Linked DNA regions of Chroogloeocystis siderophila 5.2 s.c.1. The protein of the gene in region 1 interacts with the protein of each later gene in a pairwise test. Links are inferred from orthologs where the notes say so. Each region holds a gene or a part of one and is shown in the gene's direction. Other genes may lie near its edges. The genes, in order: NIES1031_RS06470 and NIES1031_RS13890.

Evidence for each region.
Region 2: the proteins of NIES1031_RS06470 (region 1) and NIES1031_RS13890 interact in binary tests that used the Escherichia coli proteins (3 or more experiments, as listed by UniProt). The link is inferred for Chroogloeocystis siderophila 5.2 s.c.1 from one-to-one orthologs.

What each region holds. Positions count from the first base shown.
Region 1 is NZ_MRCC01000004.1:315,773-322,940, reverse strand. Bases 2,622-5,511 are described here. They hold NIES1031_RS06470 (DNA polymerase III subunit gamma/tau), read left to right. Parts: upstream 2,622-3,041; coding sequence 3,042-4,982; downstream 4,983-5,511. Other genes in these bases: NIES1031_RS06465 (glycosyltransferase family 2 protein), read right to left, coding at 4,992-5,511. Also shown: gamma-carotene 1'-hydroxylase CruF, read left to right, coding at 1-656; 2'-O-glycosyltransferase CruG, read left to right, coding at 709-1,872; NIES1031_RS25460 (hypothetical protein), read right to left, coding at 1,832-2,155; more of NIES1031_RS06465, read right to left, coding at 5,512-6,395; type IV pilus biogenesis protein EbsA, read left to right, coding at 6,834-7,168. UniProt on the Escherichia coli protein: Part of the beta sliding clamp loading complex, which hydrolyzes ATP to load the beta clamp onto primed DNA to form the DNA replication pre-initiation complex.
Region 2 is NZ_MRCC01000010.1:197,237-205,652, reverse strand. Bases 2,831-6,968 are described here. They hold NIES1031_RS13890 (DNA polymerase III subunit alpha), read left to right. Parts: upstream 2,831-3,207; coding sequence 3,208-6,768; downstream 6,769-6,968. Also shown: Asp-tRNA(Asn)/Glu-tRNA(Gln) amidotransferase subunit GatA, read left to right, coding at 1-617; NIES1031_RS13915 (alpha/beta hydrolase), read left to right, coding at 698-1,579; NIES1031_RS13910 (Uma2 family endonuclease), read left to right, coding at 1,598-2,239; NIES1031_RS13905 (Type 1 glutamine amidotransferase-like domain-containing protein), read left to right, coding at 2,297-2,713; NIES1031_RS13885 (Ig-like domain-containing protein), read left to right, coding at 7,462-8,416. UniProt on the Escherichia coli protein: DNA polymerase III is a complex, multichain enzyme responsible for most of the replicative synthesis in bacteria. This DNA polymerase also exhibits 3' to 5' exonuclease activity. The alpha chain is the DNA polymerase catalytic subunit.

The sequences.
Region 1 (7,168 bases):
TGCTGCCAGCCGTTGCGATATCTTTGACGAGTGAATTATTAGGAACAGGCACTGGATTTCCTTTTGGAGATTATAGCTACCTCAGTGGATTAGGGTACAAAATTGCGGGGTTAGTGCCTTTTACTATCCCGCTGTCTTGGTTTTATATGGGTTTTTCTTCCTATTTAATTGCTAGTGTTGCTTTAAATACCAATAAATCAAACTGGTTACGCCAAGTAGGTGCTATCCTTTTGGGGGCGATGCTGTTTACTGCTTGGGATTTTGCTTTAGAACCAGCAATGAGTCAGACAAATTTTCCGTTTTGGTACTGGGCAGAACCAGGAGCGTTTTTTGGAACACCGTATCGTAACTATTTAGGTTGGTATGGCACGAGTGCCTTATTTATGAGTGTGGCTGCAATCTTGTGGAGAAATCCACGCTTAAATTTAAATCGTGCGCAACTTGTTGTACCACTGATTGTCTACTTAAGTAACGTTGCGTTTGCTGCTGCGATTAGCTTAGCTTTTGGATATTGGATTCCTGTTGCTCTAGGTTTAATCTTCGGTGTCATTCCAGTGATTTTCCTATGGTGGATGGCACAACCAAGTACAGACGCTGTTGTCGAAGCCGCGACAGGGGTTGTCAACAACCCTTCAGTAAAAGTTGCCTTGAAGTAAGTAAGCTGTGCAGGAAGTAGATGTGGTCAGCTGGTTAATCTTTCAAGGCGCTATGGCATTTTTATTACTACTGATTCAAATACCAGCAGCGGCAGTGTTGCTGTCACGTTTGCTCAAAGGTCCCAGTCGCCATCCTCCGCTAAAACCCACTTCGGCTACACCAGATCTTGTGGGTAGTGTAAGCGTTGTCGTACCGACTTTAAATGAAGCTGACCGCATTGGCCCTTGTTTAGCTGGGTTAAGTCGGCAAAGTTACGAAGTGCGAGAAGTGATTATTGTCGATAGCAACTCGCAGGATGGCACACCAGACTTAGTAAAGGCGGTGCAAAAAAATGACCCGCGCTTTCGTTTAATGACTGACGATCCTTTACCCGCTGACTGGGTAGGACGTCCTTGGGCTTTACATAATGGCTTTTTACATAGTTCCGAACATAGTCAGTGGTTTTTAGGTATGGATGCCGATACTCAACCGCATCCAGGCTTAGTTGCCAGCCTTATAAAAACGGCTCAAACGGAAGGCTATGACTTGGTATCTTTATCACCGCAATTTATTTTGAACTCCCCTGGAGAGTGTTGGTTACAACCTGCGTTGTTAATGACGCTACTATACAGGTTTGAAAGTGCGGGTGTCGATAGTTCAGTTGCAGAAAGAGTTATGGCAAACGGACAGTGTTTTTTGTGTCGGCGGGCGGTTTTAGCTCAGGTAGGTGGCTATAGCAGCGCGAAAAGTTCGTTCTGTGATGACGTGACTTTAGCACGAAATATCTCATCACAAGGCTTTCGTGTGGGATTTTTAGATGGTGCTCAGGTGTTTAAAGTCAGGATGTACGAAGGCGCAATCCAAACTTGGCAAGAGTGGGGGCGATCGCTTGATTTAAAAGATGCTTCCTCATCCGCAGCTTTGTGGTGGGATTTGTGGTTGCTTTTTGCCGTGCAAGCGTTACCGTTACCAATCTTACTAGGCTATTTTCTTTTCCCGTCGTCTACACTTTCGCCTTTTTCACTAGCATTGCTGGGACTCAATTCGTTTTTACTGATTGTCCGCTTTGCTTTGTTGTTGGCGATCGCGCCTTCCTACGATCGCTCGCAAGCAAAAGGAGGTTGGTTATTTTGGTTGTCACCTTTTGCTGATCCTTTGGCGGTACTGCGGATTTTCTTATCGGCTTTTCGCACTCCTACTCAGTGGCGGGGTCGCCAGTATGGTCATCCGAGTTAACTTGATCTGCGCGTTCTAATTCCCAGAGAATTTGGTTGCCTTCACGGCGGACGCGCGACACAATCCAGTTGCGCCAGCGCCATTCGTCACCACGGCTTGTGACTGCGCTGGCGTGGACATCCATCAGATCAGCTAATTCAGAACTTGTGATTAAGTAACCTTTTGCCGCGATCTCGTCAGCAATCCGTAAGGTTTCGACTAAGCTACGTAGCAAAGCCACTCTCGTCTCGCGGGGGATTTCTTCACTGGTGACAACGGAGTTTGGTGCGGTAGATTCCATCATGGTCATATCCAAGACAAGGTGGCTAGAAGTTGTCTTTTCGTAAGTTATCGTAGATTGTGGTACATAATCGGATACTTCTGTTACCAGTACAGAATCTGATTTTGGTTGTTGCAGCGTTGGAGTTTTACCGGTAGCAAATGCCCGTGCAATTTTGTCACAGCGTTCGTTACCTACATTACCTGCGTGACCTCGGACGTACTGCCATTGCACATTCTTGTTTCTTTCGTCAAGAATTTCCCAGAGGTCTTGATTGAGTACGGGTTTTCCTTGAGCGGTTTTCCAACCTTTCTTTTTCCAACCTTTTACCCACTGTGTAATACCCTTAATAAGGTATTCACTATCGGTATATAGTGTAATCGGTTCGTTTGTCGGTACGGTTGAGAGCAATTCTAGTGCGGCGATCGCGGCTTGCATTTCCATGCGATTATTCGTCGTTTGCGCTTCGTACCCACCGAGTTCCTGAACTGAGCCATCCGCAAAGTAAACAACAACCGCCCAACCGCCAGGACCAGGGTTGCCCGTACAGGCTCCATCAGTATATATGCTTTTAATTGTATTGGCAGGCATATAGAAATTAAACAGTGAAAGAAGCGGGTGAAAATATAAATATCATTTGAAAGTTGGTAACTGGTAATTGGTCACTGGCAATTATACTCATCAACAATTACCTATTACCCGCAGATGAAGAACTATTAAGGCTAGCACAATTACGTGTGTAGCTTCTACCTAAATTCCTGCGCACGAGTTACCTTATTAGTATGTTTGTTCTACTTTAGAGGTGCTGCATCAAATTAGTGTGATAAAAATTACACTTGCCTACACTCATTTCAAAAATGATTACATTATAATTCTCCCCTGCTCCTTTGCTCTCCTATTCCCCTGCCCCATGTACGAGCCACTACATCACAAATATCGACCCCAAAGCTTTGCAGAACTGGTGGGACAAGAGGCGATCGCCACAACGCTCATTAATGCTGTCCGCACCAGTAGAATTGCGCCTGCATATTTGTTTACAGGTCCGCGTGGTACAGGGAAAACATCTAGCGCCCGTATTTTGGCAAAATCACTGAATTGTTTAGCAAGCCGTGTACCTACCGAAACGCCTTGCGGTGTGTGTGAAGTGTGTCGAGGAATTGCCAATGGTTCGGCGTTAGATGTGATTGAAATTGATGCGGCGAGTAACACAGGGGTAGACAATATTCGAGAAATCATCGAGCGATCGCAGTTTGCTCCGGTGCAGTGTCGCTACAAAGTGTATGCAATCGACGAATGCCATATGCTGAGTACCGCCGCTTTCAATGCCTTACTCAAAACGCTTGAAGAACCACCCCCACACGTCGTTTTTGTCCTAGCAACAACTGATCCCCAGCGGGTTTTACCGACGATTATTTCACGCTGTCAGCGGTTCGATTTTCGCCGAATTCCCTTAGCAGCAATGGTGCAGCATCTCCAAGCGATCGCAGCACAAGAACAAATCCAAATTACAAGTGAAGCCTTAACACTAGTAGCACAACTATCCCAAGGAGGATTACGTGATGCTGAGAGTTTGTTGGATCAACTCAGTTTATTACCAGAAGTCACAGTAGAGCGCGTTTGGGATTTGGTCGGTTCCGTTGCGGAGGCAGATTTACTCGCGTTACTCGACGCGATCGCGCAAAACAACGCCGAACAACTTCTTGATCGCACGCGTCAATTATTAGAACGCGGGCGAGAACCTTTAACGATCTTGCAAAATCTTACGAGTTGCTATCGCGATTTGCTGATCGCCAAAACCGCACCTCATCGTAACGATTTGGTTGCTTGTACTGCAACAACATGGCAAGCAATGTGCGATTTAGTACAGCAGTGGAATATCGCAACAATTCTTGATGGACAAAAAAATCTCAAAGCCAGTGAAGCGCAAATTAAAACTTCTACGCAACCGCGATTATGGTTAGAGGTGACACTGCTTGGATTATTACCTACAACCAGTACACCTCAACCGTCGCCAGTTATTCATCGAAATATCAGTACTTCCAAAACTCTATCTGTAGTAAAAGATGCTTCACAACAGCAAACACCGTCGCCTGCTGTCACTGCATCGGCACATCCTCCACAACCGCAAACACCGCCACAACAAGAAGTCGCTGAACCAATCTCACCACCGCCGCTTGTGCATCACGATCGCTCGGATATTCGCACTGATGAAGATGAAGCCGTTGAAATTCCTACTGAAGTTGTCGCCACTTCTGTTGACCTCGATCAAGTTTGGCAACAAGTGCTGCAAAACTTACCTTTACCAAGTAAAGCACTATTTAAAGAACACGGCAGCTTAGTCGCGATTCACGAGCAACACGCTTCGATTGGTATTCGTTCGCAAAAGTTACTCAAAATTGCTCAAACCAAAGTAGCAGATTTAGAAGCAGCATTTGGGAAGTTGTCCGATCGCAAAGTAAAAGTACAGCTTGAAGTTGCAACGACTCATCAGCGGAAGGCTAATACTCCGGTAACACCGCAGCCTACAAGAAAGCCTCCAGTGACTACTGCCTCTCCCGAAACAACGGCATCGGTATCCAGTGCTACGTCTACTTTAATTAAACCCGAACCCACGATCGCACCTGATGCTGTTGCTGAAGTACAACCCGATTCAATGTTAATTGATTCGCCTGATTCTACAACCGATGATGTCGCGATCGCGGCGCAACGTTTAGCCGATTTTTTTAAAGGTGAGGTTCTGCAACTCAACGATGATGCAGTATTTACTCAACCAATAGCAACAAGCAGCCTACCACCGCAGGCTGCTTTAGATTGGGATGATGCAGATGAAGAAGATACTGCTGAATTTTGAATTTGATTTTTAATTATTGCCTTGATGGACAGTTTTTACCCATTTTAGCCGCTTTGGTCGCACCGACATCCGCGCTGTTGTACTCGCCATGACCACCATCCAGTGGCACATATACAAAGTACCGCGCAGCGTTTGTAAGAGGATAACAAACAATGCAGACCAAGTGAGTTTATCTTCAAGCGTGCGAATTCGCTTTAACCCCAAGAACATCCATATCATAAATATGGTGACGGTGAAGCTTGTAAGCGGCGTCAGCACAGGTAATCGGTTACGGGCGATCGCCATCAGGAAATCAGGAACTTGCGCGATCGGGACGATGTACTGAATGAGCATGAACATCAGTAAATCGAATTTTTTGCCAGCACCGATGCGGCTTTTGATAATTAATCGCCAGTAATCTAAATAGCGCTGATAACCGCCTTCTGCCCAGCGGTTGCGTTGATGCCATAGTGCGATCGCATTCGTTACGCCTTCTTCTTCGACATATGGGTAGCTGACAAATTCAATTTCCCAATTATCTAGATGTAAGCGCAACGTTAAATCGAGATCGTCGGTAATCGTTTCTTCATTCCAACCGCCACAACGTTCCAGCGCGTGACGGCGAACAAACTGACCGTTTCCGCGCAATTCACCAATACCGCCAAGGGCTACGCGCTGCTGCTGAACATAGCTATCGACAGCCATTTCTGCCATCTGACCGCGAGTCCAAAAGTTCTCGTGCGAGTTGGCGATCGCTTTGCGTACCTGTACGGCTCCGACGGTACGTTTTTGAAACAATGGCAATACACGCTGCAATAAGTCAGGCGTTACCTGCGCATCGGCATCAAATACTGCCAAAATTTCCCCTTTTGTTAAGGGTAAAACTTGGTTTAATGCGCCGGATTTACCACCACTAGCTTCTGCACCCCGTCGCAACACTTTTAATTTATCGTAATTTTGCTGTAATTTTTCTAAAAGTGCGGGCGTTTGGTCGGTACTATTATCGTCAATGACCCAAACTTCGTAGCGGTCTACCGGATAATCAAGGCTACAAAGCGTCTTGACTAAATTGCCAATCACTGCTTCTTCATTTTTGGCAGCGACTAACAGCGAAACTGAAGGTAAATAATCGGCTTGCGCATTTTGGGTACGGGGACGAGCTAAAACTAACCGTAGGGTATGAATTCCCCATAAAGTTGTTAAACCGAGTACCAGCCAAAATCCAACGGAAATTAAATGAAGGGCGATCGTGCCACTCCAAACTACGATGAAAACAACAGCCGCTTTGCGTCTTCGACCCTCGCCGCAAGTCTTGAGAGATGTTGTTTGCAACGTCTCTAGCTCAGACTCGTCTTCTGATAACTCAGATAACAACGAGCCTAGCGCCTCAAGTTCGCTATAAGAATCGTTCTCAGCCCAGGAATTCGCTGGCATAGTTTACTTGATCAACCACCAGTATTTATTTACACACTCCCAAGAAGCAAGGTAACATCACAGCACAGTCGACAAACGTTTAGTCTTGGATGATTTCACTGAACTCGAATCGAGTTGGGCGCATCACGCACAAGGTAGCAACAGATTGTCGTTAGCAGAAATTGCGATCGTACTAACCATCGTTTAAAAGCGAGGTTTTTTGATGTAATTTCCCAAGCTTCGATAAAAGTAAGTGCAGCCCTATTGTATCCGACATTGACAGGAGCGAGGAAATAGGAGGAGCCAGTCGCCAGCGTAATGTTAGCAACAGTGGCTAGTATTAGTCAGCAACTGCTATAGAAAAAGCTCAATATATGGGAATACTGGGCAGAGGAGCTAATTTTTTGATGTTTACTCCTTGCTTTCGCGACGCATACATTTTTTAGCAATAGTGCCGATATGTCGATTGAGCAACTACAACCCGCTAGTCTACAAGAAGTCAGAGTTTATCAACCTTATTTTCAGGGCAATAAACGCAATACACTACCTCTAGCCATTAGCCTTTACAAACAAGGAGTCCTCCAAGGACAGCGCAACATAGAAGGTGGTGAAAGTATTCCTTTTGTGGCTACTTGGAATGTGTCTACACTCCCTGCTGATTTAACGCGTTGCCGAATGCAGTTCGATGGTAAGGCAGATCTCAGCTATGAGGTGATGATGTCTAGCTCGGAACTCGTAGACTTTTTGATCGATACAATCTTACATTTCAAACGCACGAACACTGTCGATTTTAC
Region 2 (8,416 bases), on another replicon or contig:
CGATTGAACAACTAAAGGATTTAGGCGCAGAAGTTCAAGAAATTTCCTGTCCTCGTTTTCGCTACGGGCTACCAACGTATTACATCATTGCGCCTTCGGAAGCTTCGGCAAACTTAGCGCGTTACGACGGTGTGAAATACGGCTTCCGCACGCCAGATGCCGAAAATCTCCTGTCGATGTATAACCGGACTCGTGCTGCTGGTTTTGGAACCGAAGTCAAACGACGGATTATGGTAGGAACTTACACGCTGTCGGCGGGTTACTACGATGCGTATTATTTAAAGGCGCAAAAAGTCCGCACGCTGATTAAGCAAGACTTTGAAAACGCGTTTGCCAATGTTGATGTTTTGGTATGTCCGACTGTACCAACAACCGCATTTAAGGCGGGAGAAAAGACGGACGATCCCCTGAGTATGTATTTAACTGACTTGATGACAATCACCGTCAATCTGGCTGGTTTACCAGGAATGAGTATTCCTTGTGGTTTTGATGATAAAGGTTTACCGATCGGATTGCAGTTGATTGGCGACGTATTGCGCGAAGATTTGCTATTTCAAGTCGCGTATGCTTATGAACAGGCAACAGAATGGCATAAAAAGACTCCGAAGTTAACATAGCCAGAACGTCAGTATAGTGATGCGCAGCTTGGAGTTTTTATCATAAAGTTGTGCATCCGTACATGCTTAGAAGGATATCCATGCTCAACAAATTATCATTGAGGTGGCTGCTGAGTGCTGGGCTAATTGCTGCACTTTTTTATATCGGGATCAGCGTATATCTGTTTTTCCAGCAAACTCGCTTCATTTTTTTTCCTTCACCCGTTATTCAAACGACACCAGAGTTTTTTAATCTCCGCTACCAGGAAGTATGGCTACCTGTCACTACAACCGCAGGGAAAACTGAACACATTCACGGCTGGTGGATTCCTGCGACTCAATCTAACGGAAGAGTTCTACTCTATCTACACGGCAATGGTATCAATATTGGTGCAAATGTTGCTCACGCCCATCGGTTTCACCAGATGGGTTTTTCAGTACTCCTCATCGATTATCGCGGCTATGGTCGTAGTGAAGGGGCTTTTCCTTCAGAAGCAACTGTTTACCAAGATGCTGCGGTAGCGTGGGATTATCTCGTTAATCAACGACGAATTGATCCGAGTCAGATTTTTATTTATGGGCATTCTTTAGGGGGTGCGATCGCAATTCACTTAGCACTACAACAGCCCAACGCTGCCGGATTAATTGTCGAAAGTTCGTTTACTTCGATTCGTGCCATGATCGATTTCCAACGTGCCTACCGCATCTTTCCCGTTGATTTGATCTTACGTCAACGCTTCGACTCAATTAGTAAAGTACCCGCACTACAAATCCCTGTTCTATTCATTCATGGAACTGCGGATTGGCAAGTTCCCGCGCAAATGAGCGAACAACTCTACGCCGCTGCACCCGAACCGAAGCAATTAATTTTAATTCCTGGTGCGGGACACAATAATGTCGCAGAAGTTGCAGGTTCTAAATATTTTCAAGTCGTGCAAAACTTTGTTCGACAAGTCTCAATTCAACAGATGGCGGAACGCTGAAACATATGGAGGTAAAAAATGCAACTACAACTGAATCAGCTAGATGTGAAGCCAGGGCAAAAAGTCCTACTACGAAATATTAGCTGGAGTGAGTTTGAGCAAATTCTGGATGAGCTAGGTAACTCGCGTGCCTCCCGACTTGCCTACTACAAAGGAATACTAGAGATTATGGTACCACTGGCTGAACATGAAAGAGGAAAGGAAATTATCGGAGATCTAGTAAAAATATTACTTGAAGAACAAGCGATAGAATTTACTCCCCTAGGTTCTACTACCTTTAAACGTCGGGATATGGCAAGTAGTGTAGAACCTGGTGCTTGCTTTTATATTCAACATGAAGCAGCAATTAGAGGTAAAAGTAAAATTGATGCTAACTTCGATCCACCGCCTGACTTAGCAATTGAAATTGATATTACAAGTGCTTCCGAAATCAAGAAAAGTAGCTATGAAGCTTTAGGCGTTCCTGAATTATGGATTTATGATGGACGATCGCTACAAATATACTTACTGCAAAATCACCAGTATGTTGCAACGAACCAAAGTCAGATTTTTCCTAACCTACCAATTATAGAAGTCATTCCCCAATACGTTGCCGAAAGTAAAATTCAGGGAAGAAACGCCGCCGTTAAGGCTTTTCGCGTCTGGGTGCAACAGTTGTGATTTACGTGGGGTGATCGACCATCATGTCACGCCGATAAATTATAGCAATGGGCAGTGGTGGTTTCTCAATGGGAACTTGACAAAATCCTCAAAGAAGTATGGGAAAGTGGTGTTATCCTTGCTGGCTTAAGTACAGGTTCGATTTGCTGGTTTGAGCAAGGAGTTACTGATTCGCTTCCTGGAGAATTAACCGTGTTACCTTGTCTTGGCTGGCTTCAGCGTAGCAATTGCCCGCATTATGATGGAGAATTAGAAAGAAGACCTGCTTACCATCGTTTACTATCAGCAGGAAAAATTAGTGATGGATATGCCGCAGATGATGGCGTGGCGCTGCATTTTATTGAAAATAGACTAGAGCCGATTTTTAGTTCTCGTCCTTATGCAAAAGCTTATCGATTGCAAAGGATGGAAGATGGAATTCAAGAAACTCCTTTAGAAACAGTATACTTGGGTGCTGGATTAGCCAAAAATTAGAAGGCTACATGATATACCCAAGAAAATTAGAGAAATAAAAACAATATTGTTAAAAGCAGGGTTTACAAACAAACCTGCAAAGTAGCCATATTAAGTGGATATATTCACAATTATCTCAATCAATAATTATAGTGGGTAAAGATAGCGATGATGCAAAAAGATATTTAGACAAACAAGTTGCTCAAGCAATTAATTAAAACAAATAAGTGAAAAGGAGGTAGAAGAATGAAATACACTATTATTATTTAGTGGTCGGACGAGAATCAATGTTTTGTTATAATATTACCTGAATTTAAAGATGTTATGTAGCCAGTCACTTACAGAGACACCTATGAAGAAGCGCTAAAAAAATGCTCAAGAAGTTTTAGAACTTTTAGTAGAATCAGCAGTAGAAGATGGTGAAATTTTGCCAGAAAACTTAACTGTAAGGAAATTGTTTCAGGTGGCTTGGATCTTAGTTATTTAATTCTCTTATTATAAATATTATAAAGGTTATGTCTTTTGTTGGTTTACATATTCATAGTGATTACAGCTTACTCGACGGTGCAAGTCAAATACCGGCACTTATTGAACGAGCCAATGAGTTAGGAATGAAAGCGATCGCACTTACTGATCACGGTGTCATGTATGGTGCAATCGAACTGATTAAAGTTTGCCGGAACAAGAATGTTAAGCCAATTATCGGCAACGAAATGTATGTCATTAATGGAGATATTGAGGAGAAGAAGCGTCGTCCTCGCTATCACCAAGTTGTTTTAGCAAAAAATACAAAAGGTTACAAAAATCTTGTTAAATTAACAACAATTTCGCACTTGAAAGGTGTTCAAGGGAAAGGTATTTTTTCGCGTCCTTGTGTCAATAAAGAACTATTAAAAGAATACCATGAAGGATTAATCGTTACCAGTGCTTGTTTAGGTGGAGAAGTTCCGCAAGCAATTCTGCAAGGTCGATTAGATATCGCGCGGAAAGTCGCACAAGAATATAAAGATATCTTTGGTGACGATTATTACCTCGAAATTCAAGACCACGGTTCGCAAGAAGACCGAATAGTTAATGTTGAAATCGTTAAAATCGCACGGGAATTAGGCATTAAATTTATTGCGACCAACGATTCGCACTATATTTCTTGTTTTGACGTAGAAGCACACGACGCGCTACTGTGCATTCAAACAGGAAAACTGATTGCAGAAGATAACCGAATGCGCTACAGCGGGACAGAGTATCTCAAATCAGCAGAAGAAATGAGTCAACTGTTTCGCGATCACCTAACCGATGATGTCATTCAAGAAGCGATCGCCACCACAGTAGAAATTGCCGACAAGGTTGAACCTTACCACATTATGGGCGAACCGCGCATTCCTAACTATCCGGTTCCTGCAGGACATACCGCTGATACTTTTCTAGAGGAAGTCGTGTGGGAGGGAATGCTAGATCGTTTAAGAAAACGATCGCGTAGTGAAATTGAACCAATATATAAAGAAAGGTTGGATTATGAATTAAAAATGATCCAACAAATGGGCTTTTCCACCTACTTCTTAGTTGTTTGGGACTACATTAAATATGCCAGAGATAATCAAATTCCGGTTGGTCCCGGGCGGGGTTCGGCTGCTGGTTCTTTAGTTGCTTATGCTTTAAAAATTACAAATATTGACCCTGTTCATCATGGATTATTATTCGAGCGATTTTTGAATCCTGAACGTAAATCCATGCCTGATATTGATACAGATTTTTGTATCGAAAGACGTGATGAAGTTATTCAATATGTAACACGAAAATATGGAACAGAGCGCGTTGCACAAATTATTACTTTCAACCGTCTTACTTCTAAAGCCGTTTTAAAAGATGTAGCGCGGGTGTTAGATATTCCCTACGGTGAAGCCGATCGCATGGCAAAGCTTATACCTGTTGTACGCGGTAAACCGACTAAACTTTCTGTGATGATTTCGGATGCAACTCCAGCACCAGAATTCAAGGAGAAATATGAAAACGATCCTAAAGTTCGTCACTGGGTTGATATGGCGATTCGGATTGAAGGAACTAATAAAACCTTTGGCGTTCATGCGGCAGGAGTCGTTATTTCTTCTGAACCTTTAGATGAGATTGTCCCGTTACAAAAAAATAATGATGGTTCAGTGATTACCCAGTATTTCATGGAAGATTTAGAATCGCTGGGATTACTGAAAATGGACTTTTTAGGGTTAAAGAATTTAACACTTATTCAAAAAACTGTTGAATTAATTAAGCAAAATCAAAATATTGAGATTGACCCCGATTATTTACCCTTAGAAGAAAGGAAAGTTCAAAAAATCTTAGCCAAGGGCGAAGTCAAAAAAATGCCGCAAGAAGTAGAAAAAACTTATAAAGTTCTCGAAGAAGGTGAACTAGAAGGAATTTTTCAGCTTGAGTCTTCAGGAATGCGGCAAATAGTGCGCGATTTGAAGCCCTCGTGTATTGAAGATATTTCTTCAATCTTGGCATTGTATCGCCCTGGTCCCCTCGATGCCGGACTGATTCCCAAATTCATTAACCGCAAGCACGGTCGTGAAGAAATAGAATACATTCATCCGCTGTTAGAGCCAATTCTAAATGAAACTTATGCGGTTTTGGTGTATCAGGAACAAATCATGAAAATGGCTCAAGATTTGGCAGGATATTCTTTAGGACAAGCAGATTTATTACGCCGCGCCATGGGTAAAAAGAAAGTTTCCGAGATGCAAAAACATCGAGAAGCTTTTGTTGATGGTGCAGCAAAAAATGGTGTGAGAAAGCAAGTTGCTGAAGAATTATTCGACCAAATGGTCAAATTCGCGGAATACTGTTTTAATAAATCGCATTCGACGGCATACGGTTATGTCACGTATCAAACTGCATACTTAAAAGCGAATTATCCTGTAGAGTACATGGCAGCATTACTGACGGCAAACAGTGGTGATACCGATAAAATCCAAAAATATCTTTCTACATGTCTGAATATGAATATTCAGATCGAACCGCCAGACATTAATCGCTCTGGAGTGGATTTTACACCAGTCGCAGGGAAAATTTTATTTGGCTTATCCGCTGTGAGAAATGTCGGACAAAATGCGATCGCATCCATTTTAGAAGCCCGCGACAAGAAAGGCGAATTTCAATCGCTAGCTGATTTATGTGATCGCGTCGATTTACGCGCTGTTAACCGTCGTACTTTAGAAGCTTTAATTCATTGTGGCGCTTTTGACAAACTCGACGCAAATCGCCAGCAACTGATTGCAGACCTTGATTTAGTCATTGACTGGGCGCAATCGCGGGCTAAAGATCGTGCTAGTGGTCAAGTTAATTTATTCGATTGGAGCGGGATAGCTAATAACAACAATAACACCAACTATGAATTAGCACCCAAAGCCCCGCCCGTAGCAGATTACCCGCCAATGGAAAAACTGCGATGGGAAAAAGAACTCCTTGGTTTTTATGTTTCGGATCATCCTTTGAAGTCGCTGCGATCGCGTACGCGACTTTTGTCACCGATCAATTTATCGCAACTCGGCGACCAACGCGATAATACTTTACTCTGTGCGGTCGCGATGTTGACTAATATCAAACCAGTGGTCACTAAAAAAGGTGATCGCATGGCAATTTTACAAATCGAAGATTTAACCGGACAAACCGAAGCCGTTGTCTTCCCGAAAGCTTATGAACGAATTGGCGCATCACTTGAAGCTGATGCCAGAATGGTTGTCTGGGGTAAAGTAGACCGCCGCGACGATCAAATTCAGCTGATTGTAGAAGATGCTGAACCGATTGAGACAGTGCAGTTAGTCATGGTAGAACTCGATCCTCAGCAAGCGGCAACGCTTGATTATCAACACCGCTTAAAAAGCATCTTACAAGAACAGCTAGGTGAAAAAGATAAAGCCAAAATTCCGGTTCTAGCGTCGGTGAAATTGGGCGATCGCAGTCAGTTGGTACGCTTTGGACGACAGTTTTGGGTACAAAATAGCCAAGCAACTGTAGAAATGCTCAAAACAGCCAGCTTTTCTGCTTATACTCAACCAATTGCCAGTCAACAGCATTCGTAATTGTGGCTTCAAAGATAAATGAGGTCTGCACTCAAGAACCTGTAATTTTATAGTGCTTGATAAGACTAAGGGTTGAAGAGTTGAATTTTAGCGATTCTCTCGATTTTGGCGTGTGTCAGCCGAGGATTTTCTTGTGCGGACAATCCTCGTAGAATCTGTCATCTAGATGTAGAGATTGCTGATCGATTTGATCTGATTTAACTCTCAGAAAATATAAACATTTTGTAATGATTATCTCATTTTTACGATATATTTATTACAACAAGAGTTTCTAGAGTAAGTAATTTTACTGAAACAGTGTGAAGAAAACGTGATGTTACTAGGTATTAAGCCACCAGAGCATGAAGATTCGATAAAGATTTGCCAAATAAGACAGAATATTTCGCCGCCTTTGTGAAGATTTGGTGAAGATTTCCGTAATTGTACGTGCTTCACGCTTTGCGTAGAGGAGTATCCGCGTAAAAATACTACGTATGCTTTATCGGGTTATGTGAAATTAGGAATATCTTTGGCTTTGCTGACCACAATATGGATTCAAGATGAAACATCAGTTTCTAAAACCTGAATTATTCTTACTTTTTTTAAAACGGTAAGCATGGCTTACTTAAGTCTGTATACTGCCTTTATCAAACACAGCTACTTTTTTATTCGCTACTGGCAGTATCAGCTATGTCAAGTAATTAAGGATTTGTGATGCTAAACCTTGATTTTTCTTTTACGCTTCCTGACACAGTTCTAGATAAAGATGGTCAAGGCACCGGATTTACTTCAGTAGAGCCTAATAGCAGTGGCGACCACTACCAACCTAGTAACATTGATATTGACACTGCTGCGAAAACGCTAACTCTTACTGCGACCAAAGGTAGCAGCGCCTGGGCAAATAATTCACTCAAAAACGCCCTACAGCGGGGAATTGATGATACTAAACCGTTTACAATCAGTACACGGTTAAAAGGCTCACCAAACAAGTTTACGAGTGCCTTTCAACAAGGTGGGATTTTCTTTGGCTCGGATCAAGATAACTATGTCAAGCTTGTCTTAATTAATAGTGGTGGTCCTAATGGCTTGCGGCTTCAGTTTTTCAAAGAAGAAAACGGAGTCGGGTCAAGCATCGCCGAAATTACTAACCTCAATTGGAGCAATATTAATACACTGGATCTTTATTTAACCGGAGATCCTGACACAAAAACCTTTAAAGCTGCTTACCGCGTCAACTCAAACACTGCACCTGCAAAAGTCGTCAATCAATCTGCCCAAATCAAAACAAGTACGCCGTTTTTCCTTGCTAATGCAAGTAACACAAGTGCGGGAATTCTAGCTTCGACAACCAATGCACCAAATGTTGTGGTTGCATTTGACCAGTTTGGGATTGCGCAAGAAATTAAAGTCAACTTCCAGCCGAATGCAGCTAACTTACCGTCAGGCTATGTCAAAGATACGGGTGCAGCGTTCAATAATACGCGTGGTTACGGTTGGGTAAGAAGTGGCACAAATACACCGTTAAATATTGCCCAATTCGCCCGCGATCGCGATCGCGCTGGAGTTGATCAACGCATTGATACTTTACTGCATATGCAGTATTTCAATAGTCCAGCAGCGGCGTGGGAAATGGCGGTTCCGAATGGAATGTACAGTGTAACTGTCAGTG